2 regions of the Enterobacter sp. WI-ESBL-E8 genome follow, and region 2 is predicted to be linked to the other one. Evidence: predicted binding sites of a transcription regulator. Region 2 holds the regulator's gene; the other holds the start of a gene.
What was found. Region 2 encodes Fur, which represses iron uptake genes when iron is present. Its sites were predicted from a motif close to ATAATAATGAGAACNACTATCAA; they were not measured.

Region 1 (4,427 bases), 3.5 Mb from region 2:
CACTTTTCGACGCTTTTTCGCCGCGAGTTTAGCTGGTCGCCGCGCGATATCCGTCAGGGGAAGGATGCTTCGCTCCAGTAACGCGAAGGCAATCACCGTTTTATTGCCGTAAAAAGGCTAATAATGTCCGGTTATTCACCGTAGAGGTTGTGGTGTGGCCGCTCAGTTAATACTTCGCAAAGATGATTTTTTTGCCACCGCGAGCCAGGCCGTCGCGGTGGCCGACCGCTATCCGCAAAATGTCTTTGCCGAGCATACCCACGAGTTTTGCGAGCTGGTGCTGGTGTGGCGCGGCAACGGCTTACACATCCTTAACGACCGGCCCTACCGCATCACGCGTGGCGATCTGTTTTACATCCGCGCCGAAGACAAACACGCTTACGCCTCGGTTAACGATCTGGTGTTGCAGAACGTTATCTATTGCCCGGACAGGTTCAAACTGAATGTCGACTGGGCGGCCCATATCCCCGGTTTTCTCAATACCAGAGGCGAACCCCACTGGCGCTTAAGCAGCAACGGCATGGCTCACGTGCGCCAGACGATCTCCCAGATGGAGCAGGAAAGCCAGAAGCACGATCCGGTGGCAAATCCGATGGCGGAACTGCTGTTCGCCCAGCTGGTCATGACCCTCAAACGCCATCGTTACGCTACCGATAACCCCTCCGCAACCGTCCAGGAAGCGCTGCTGGACAAGCTGATCGCCCGGCTTGCGGGCAGCCTGAACAAAAGTTTCGTGCTGGAAAAGTTCTGCGAGCAGGAGCAGTGCAGCGAGCGCGCGCTGCGCCAGCAGTTCCGCACCCAGACGGGGATGACGGTGAACCACTATCTGCGCCAGCTGCGCATCTGCCACGCCCAGTACCTGTTGCAGCATACTGAGCTGATGGTGAGCGAAGTGGCGATGCGCTGCGGATTTGAGGACAGTAATTACTTTTCGGTGGTGTTTAACCGCGAGGTGGGGATGACGCCGGTTCAGTGGCGTCATCGCAGTCGAAAGGCGGCGTAGTCAGCTCGCCATGCCGAGGCCGACAATATTCGCGGCAATGATGATCACCACGCAGCCCAGGCTTAGAACGCCCACCGGACGACGCCCGGCGTTATTCCACTCCTTCAGTACCAGCCCAACCAGTCCGCCACACAGTACGTAGAAGCTCATGTGCAGCATCCAGCTTATGTAGTCGTACTGCGGTGGAATGCTGGCGTGGCCCCAGGCGTAGAAAAAGAACTGCAGATACCACATGAGGCCGCCCAGCATCGACAGCAGCACATTGGTGATGATTAAAGATTTTGCCAGTGAGAAATCGGCTTTTACCGACAAATCCTTCACTTTTGCCAGACGAATGAAGCAGAAGCCGAGGTTGACCAGCGCGCCGCCGCCCATGATGACAACGTAGCTTGGCAGTGCCACGTACAGCGGGTCGACGCCCAGCGCGGCGGCCGCTTCGTGCATGGGCTTCGCGGCGTTCATGGCGAACGACATTCCCGCCGAGAAGATGCCGCACATCACTGCCAGCAGCAGTCCTTTCTTTAGATTAAAGTCTTCGGCTTTGATGCCCATCTTGCGCTCTTTCAACTGACCCGCGCGGGTGACGATACCCACGCCGATCACCGCGACGAGCACGCCCAGCAGCGTCATCTGCCCGCCTTTGGTGTTGATCAATACGTCAACATTGCCGTTAAGAATGGGCGTCATCAGCGTGCCAACGATCAGCGTAATGCCAATCGCGATGCCGATACCCATCGACATCCCGAGATAGCGCATGGTCAGGCCGTAGTTGATGTTGCCGATGCCCCACATCGCGCCGAACAGAAACACCGGCAGCAAGGTGGAGGCATTGAAGGAGGTGAAATAGCCCCAGAAATCCGGGAGCAGCATGGCGCTAATGGTCCACGGCAAAATCAGCCAGGACACGGTACCGCCAACCGACCACATGGTTTCCCACGACCACCCTTTCACCTTTTTGAACGGGGCATAGAAACAGGCTGCACTGGCCGCGCCTATTAAATGCCAGAAGATACCCATCGTAATCGCATGATTCATTTTTACGTCCTCATCGTTTTTATAGCCGGTGGCTTCCCCCCGACTTGATGAGTGTAAAAATTAGGCGGTTCAGGAACCTTCAGAAGGTTGCCGCGCTTTTGTTCTGGATGGCAATCAGCACGTTAACCGGGTGAGCAGACTCACAATTTTGTGATTAGACAAAACCTGAATAACCTTATAAAAACTACGGCATTGATAATCATTTTCAATATCATTTAATTAACTATAATGAACCAACTGCTTACGCGGCATTAACAGCTGTGCCGCCCGACAATAATGGAGAGGATTATGAGTTATACACTGCCATCCCTGCCGTATGCCTACGACGCACTGGAACCGCATTTCGACAAGCAGACGATGGAAATCCATCACACTAAACACCACCAGACCTATGTGAACAACGCGAACGCCGCGCTGGAAAGCCTGCCAGAGTTCGCTAACCTGTCTGCTGAAGAACTGATCACCAAGCTGGACCAGCTGCCAGCGGACAAGAAAACCGTTCTGCGCAACAACGCTGGCGGTCACGCTAACCACAGCCTGTTCTGGAAAGGCCTGAAAACCGGTACCACTCTGCAGGGCGACCTGAAAGCGGCTATCGAGCGCGACTTCGGTTCCGTTGACAACTTCAAAGCGGAATTCGAAAAAGCCGCTGCAACCCGTTTCGGCTCTGGCTGGGCGTGGCTGGTACTGAAAGGTGACAAACTGGCGGTGGTTTCTACCGCTAACCAGGACTCCCCGCTGATGGGTGAAGCGATCTCTGGCGCATCCGGTTTCCCAATCCTGGGTCTGGACGTGTGGGAACACGCTTACTACCTGAAATTCCAGAACCGTCGCCCGGACTACATCAAAGCCTTCTGGGACGTGGTGAACTGGGACGAAGCAGCAGCGCGTTTCGCCGCTAAAAAATAAGGTTGCATTGACGCCTGTGAGAAGCGAGTCTGATGACTCGCTTTTTTTGTATCTGCAGAAAGGAGCAGCGATGCATTATCCGGTGAATGTATTTACAGGCAAGGTAAGGGAATACGACGGCAGCCGCCCGAGCGCCATCGCCAAAATTCAGGTCGACGGTGAGCTGACGCTAACCGACCTCGGGCTTGCCGGTGACGAGCAGGCCGAAAAGAAAATCCACGGCGGGCCAGAGCGCGCGCTGTGCCACTACCCGCGCGAACACTATCAGCACTGGAGAACCGAGTTCCCCGAGCAGGCTGATCTCTTCGTCGCCCCCGCGTTTGGCGAGAACCTCTCCACCGAAGGGCTGACCGAAAAGAACGTGTTTATTGGTGATATCTACCGCTGGGGCGATGCCCTGATTCAGGTGACGCAGCCGCGCTCCCCGTGCTTCAAGCTCAACTTCCATTTCGGCATTCAGGATATGTCCGAGCAGCTGCAAAGCACGGGTAAAACAGGCTGGCTGTACCGCGTGGTGCTGGCAGGGCAGGTATCAGCGGATGCACCGCTGGTGCTGGCATCGCGCCTGAGCGATGTCTCCGTGTATGAGGCCTGCGCGATTGCCTGGCATATGCCGTTCGACGACGAGCAGTATCACCGCCTGCTGTCGGCGGCTGGATTGTCGACAAGCTGGACGAGAACGATGCAGAAGCGGCGCTTAAGCGGCAAGATTGAGGATAATTCGCGGAGATTGTGGGGGAAATAGTCCCCGTAGAGAGTAGGCCGGGTAAGGCGAAGCCGCCACCCGGCATTTTTGCCCCTGCGCCTGTTATTGCCCGGTGGCGCTGCGCTTACCGGGCCTACAATACAGTGCCAGAGGGAAACTACGAACGCTTATACAGCGGCAGCCACAGCGTTAACCGCAATCCGCCCAGCGGGCTGTCGTCGGCTTTGACCCAGCCGCGGTGCTGCTGCATGGCGGTTTCAACAATCGCCAGACCTAGCCCCGTACCGCCAGACTCGCGGTCGCGCGCCTCGTCGGTGCGGTAGAACGGACGGAAAATCTGCTCGCGATCTTCCGGGCTCACGCCAGGACCATCATCATCGACAATGACCGTAATCCCGTCTTTATCCACCGAAAACGCCACTTCAATCTTCGTATGCGAGTAGCGCAGGGCGTTACGCACGATATTCTCCAGCGCGCTTTCCAGCGTGTTGGGGTTACCGTACAGCGGCCATGGCCCCGGCGGGAAGTTGACGGTGAACGATTTGCCCATCTGTTCCGCTTCGAACGCCGCGTTATCCAGCACTTCATGCCACAGATGATTGGCTTTCACCGTTTCGCTGACCAGCGCGTTTTTCTGCTGGTTGCGCGACATGACGAGCAGGTCGTTGATCATGCTGTCCAGGCGGTGAGCTTCCGTTTCAATACGCTCCAGCTCCTTGCTCTCACCGCTGCGGCGACGCAGTAGCGCGGTGCCGAGCTGTAAGCGCGTGAGCG
Region 2 (4,427 bases):
GTCTTTTTTATTTTCGCCGTTTCAGGCGTTTTAATTCGTCAAAGAGGAATAATCTATGCGTACGTTCAGTGGCAAACGTAGTGCGCTGGCGCTGGCTATTGCCGGTGTGACAGCAATGTCGGGCCTGGTCGTTACACCAGAGGCGAAAGCCGCGGGTTTCATCGAAGATTCTACCCTCACGGGCGGTATTTATTACTGGCAGCGTGAACGTGACCGTAAAGACGTCACTGAAGACAAATACAAAACTAACCTTTCTCACTCCACCTGGAACGCCAACCTGGACTTCCAGTCGGGTTATGCCGCGGATATGTTCGGTCTGGATATTGCTGCGTTCACGGCAATCGAAATGGCGGAAAACGGCGACAGCGGCCACCCGAACGAAATTGCCTTCTCCTCCAGCAACAAAGCCTATAAAGAAGACTGGTCCGGGGATAAGAGCGGAATCAGCCTTTATAAGGCCGCAGCGAAATTTAAATACGGCCCGGTGTGGGCGCGCGGTGGCTATATTCAGCCCACCGGCCAGACGCTGTTAGCGCCGCACTGGAGCTTTATGCCAGGCACCTATCAGGGTGCAGAAGCCGGGGCTAACTTTGACTACGGTGATGCGGGTGCGTTGAGCTTCTCTTATATGTGGACCAACGAGTATAAAGCACCGTGGCATATCGAAATGGACAAGTTCTACCAGGGCGATCGTAAAACGCGGGTAGATTATCTTCATTCTCTTGGTGCTAAGTACGATTTCAAAAATAATCTGGTGCTGGAAGCGGCATTTGGTCAGGCACAAGGATACATGGACCAGTATTTTGCCAAAGCATCTTATAAGTTCGATATCGCCGGAAGCCCACTTTCGACCAGCTATCAATTCTATGGTGCGCGAGATAAAGCAGACGCACAAAATAACCTGCGTACCAACGATGAAGTGGCACTTGCCAGGGACTTATATGACGGCACGGCCTGGCTGCAAGCTTTAACCTTTGGCTACAAGATTGGCCAGGTGGATCTACGTCTTGAAGGCACGTGGGTCAAAGCTGATGGTAATCAGGGCTTCTTCTTACAGCGCATGACACCAACCTATGCATCTTCTAACGGTCGCCTGGATATCTGGTGGGATAACCGTTCTGACTTTAACGCCAATGGTGAAAAAGCAGTCTTCTTCGGGGCGATGTACGATCTCAAAAACTGGAATCTTGCAGGTTGGTCAGTGGGGGCTTCCTATGCTTACGGTTGGGATGCTAAACCAAGTAGTGCCCCAATCTACGATCAGAGCCAGCGCCTGAAGGAATCCGCCTATAGTCTGGATGCTGCGTATGTACTGCAGGATGGAAGAGCCAAGGGCACAATGTTCAAACTGCACTTCACCCAGTATGACAACCATTCTGACCTGCCTAGCTACGGTGGCGGATATAACAACATCTTCCAGGATGAACGTGACGTGAAATTCATGGTTATCGCACCGTTCACCATCTTCTGATGAATCGTCCGGCGGGTTAGCGCCCGCCGGACCGGAGACTGCACATGATGAAAAAAATTGTAATTGTCGCGCTGCTGGCGTCGGGGCTGGTGGCGTGTTCTCAGAGCCAGGCGCCTAAAGAAGATTCCCGGCTGAAGGAAGCTTATAGCGCGTGCATCAATACCGCTGAAGGCTCGCCGGAGAAAATTCAGGCCTGCCAGAGCGTGTTGAATGTGCTGAAAAAAGAGAAGGCGCATGAGCAGTTCGCAACGCAGGAAAATGTTCGCGTGATGGATTACCAGGCCTGTATCCAGGCGCGTAAAACCGGTAACGATCAGGAAGTGGCGAAGCGTTGCGACCAGATCTGGAAAGAGATCCGCAGCAATAACAGTAACTAACCTGCTGTTACCATGCCCGGTGGCGCTATGCTTACCGGGCTTTTTTATACCTGAAAACAGGCGAAAAAAAAGCCAACCTTGCGGCTGGCTCAGAGTATGAAGACTGATTATTTTGCGTCGTGCGCGTGGTCATCTTCGCGGCAGTCGCCTTCAGCGCAGTGACCGTAAAGGTACAGGCTGTGGTTGGTCAGGCGGATGCCATGACGTGCGGCGATTTCACGCTGGCGTGATTCAATGGAATCATCGCTAAATTCAATGACCTTGCCGCAATCGAGGCAGATCAGGTGATCGTGGTGCTGCTGCTGGGTCAGTTCGAAAACAGATTTACCACCTTCGAAATTATGACGGGTAACAATGCCCGCGTCATCAAACTGGTTCAGCACGCGATAGACGGTAGCCAGCCCAATCTCTTCACCCATGTCGATAAGACGTTTATAGAGGTCTTCCGCACTGACATGGTGATTGTCTGGACCCTGAAGCACTTCGAGGATTTTTAACCGAGGAAGCGTAACTTTCAGGCCAGCCTTCTTTAATGCGGTATTGTTGTCAGTCATGCGGAATCTGTCCTGTTGCTAAACGATTCACTTCTGTAGGAAGTGACAGAAAATGCACCCGGGATAATGCGTCTCATTATAGAACTGCCATGGCTAAATGAAAACTGCAAGTCTCAGGCAAAATATGCTTATAAAAACGTGGTATCACCAACAAACTTGCTCAATGGAAAACCACGTTTATCAGGGAGACATTGTACAGGTCTGGGCGAAAAAGTTAAAAGATTGTAGCGATTAATTTAATCGGTTTGACCTAGAGCATGGGCGCAGCCGCCGCTGCGCCGCGATAAAAATCAGGCGTTAAGAATATCGTCCAGGTGCAGTTCCTCACGGATCTGCTTAACCCATTTCTCAACGCGCTCTGCCGTCAGCTCTGGCTGACGGTCTTCGTCAATGGCCAGACCCACGAAATGATCGTCATCGGCCAGGCCTTTAGACGCTTCGAAGTGGTAACCGGCAGTTGGCCAGTGGCCAACGATCACGGCGCCATTCGGCTCAATGATGTCGCGGATAGTCCCCAGCGCGTCACAGAAGTACTCGGCGTAGTCTTCCTGATCGCCGCAGCCAAACAGGGCGACCAGCTTACCGTTGAAGTCGACTTCTTCCAGCGTCGGGAAGAAATCATCCCAGTCGCACTGGGCTTCACCGTAGTACCACGTTGGAATACCCAGCAGAAGAATGTCATAGCCTTCGAGATCTTCTTTGCTGCTCTTGGCGATGTCATGCACATCAGCAACGTCTTTACCGAGCTGTTTTTGAATGTTTTTTGCGATATTTTCGGTATTGCCGGTATCACTGCCAAAGAAAATGCCGATGATTGCCATGAGTAAAATAACCTCTTGAAACTTAATAGTATGGTGGCGCAATTCGGCCACGGATAAGGGCAATAATAGCAGAACTGGCAACCCTGCGGAAACAGCTATCGCGCAGGACTGCACTCCGTGCTACATGAAAAGGGCGATAAAGGGGATTTTCAGACTTATGCCTGGCTGCGTAACGTCTCAAGCTGGGCGATCAACATCTCTTCAATGAGCTCGCTGCGGCTGATATTTCGCGCGTCAGCCAGCTCGTTAAGCGCATCGACGGCGTCGGCGTTAAGCTTCAGTTCGACACGCTTAAGCCCACGATTTTTATCGCGTTTAAGCTGGTTGCGTTTATTGATACGCAGCTGTTCATCGCGCGAAAGCGGATTCGTCTTGGGTCGTCCCGGTCGACGTTCATTCGCGAACAGATCTAGTGTCGTACGGTCCGTTTGTTCTTTGGCCATGATTCTGAGACTTCGGGGGAAACACGCCGCCCTGCTAATGCCCGGGCGATAAGCGCGCCATCATACATCACCAAAAACGGCACGCCAACGACTGGAAGCCCGCAGCCTTCCAGTCGCTCTCTTTTTAATCAATTCGCAGTATCAGCGAGATAGCGGCGAATGGCGCGCAGCACGGCGTCAGGTTTTTCTGCATGAACCCAGTGTCCGGCCCCGGCAATCACGTGGGCGCGCGCCTGCGGGAATTGTGCCAGCAAGGTGTCGCGGTACGCGTCGGTAACATAAGGAGAGTTACCGCCACGAATGAAGAGGGTAGGGTGTGGCCAGGCAGGTACCGTTTCCCAGCCAACGATATTGTTGTACTGCTCCCAGAGCACCGGCACGTTAAAACGCCATTTTCCGTCAACAAACGACTTCAGCAGGAATTGCACAACGCCTTCTTCATCAAGATGGTCACTCATGACCGCAGCCGCCTGCTGGCGGGTCGCGACACCCGCTTCAGTGACCGCATTGATGGCGGCAAAAATCTCGTCGTGTCGGCGGACGTCATAATCCACGGGCGCAACATCAATTACCACCAGGCCGTTAATACGCTCCGGCGCAAGCGCCGTCAGGGCCATCACCGCTTTGCCGCCCATTGAATGCCCGATGAGCGTCACCTTCTGCAGGCCGTTGGCGTCCAGCGTATCCAGCAGATCCTGTGCCATCGCGGCATAGGTCATCTCGTCTGAACGCCCGGAAAGACCGTGATTGCGCATATCGAC

Region 1: sodA (superoxide dismutase [Mn]) is a predicted target of Fur. The motif match lies at 2,231-2,253, and genes of this name have one in related genera.

Annotation. Positions count from the first base shown of each region.
Region 1 is NZ_JBRWXJ010000001.1:4,887,885-4,892,311, reverse strand. It holds gene rhaS (HTH-type transcriptional activator RhaS) at 1-81, shown strand, start outside; gene rhaR (HTH-type transcriptional activator RhaR) at 155-1,003, shown strand; gene rhaT (L-rhamnose/proton symporter RhaT) at 1,004-2,038, opposite strand; gene sodA (superoxide dismutase [Mn]) at 2,327-2,947, shown strand; gene yiiM (6-hydroxyaminopurine reductase) at 3,018-3,692, shown strand; gene cpxA (envelope stress sensor histidine kinase CpxA) at 3,811-4,427, opposite strand, start outside.
Region 2 is NZ_JBRWXJ010000001.1:1,373,651-1,378,077, forward strand. It holds gene chiP (chitoporin ChiP) at 56-1,471, shown strand; gene chiQ (ChiQ/YbfN family lipoprotein) at 1,519-1,848, shown strand; gene fur (ferric iron uptake transcriptional regulator) at 1,956-2,402, opposite strand; gene fldA (flavodoxin FldA) at 2,693-3,223, opposite strand; gene ybfE (LexA regulated protein) at 3,379-3,666, opposite strand; gene ybfF (esterase) at 3,795-4,427, opposite strand, start outside.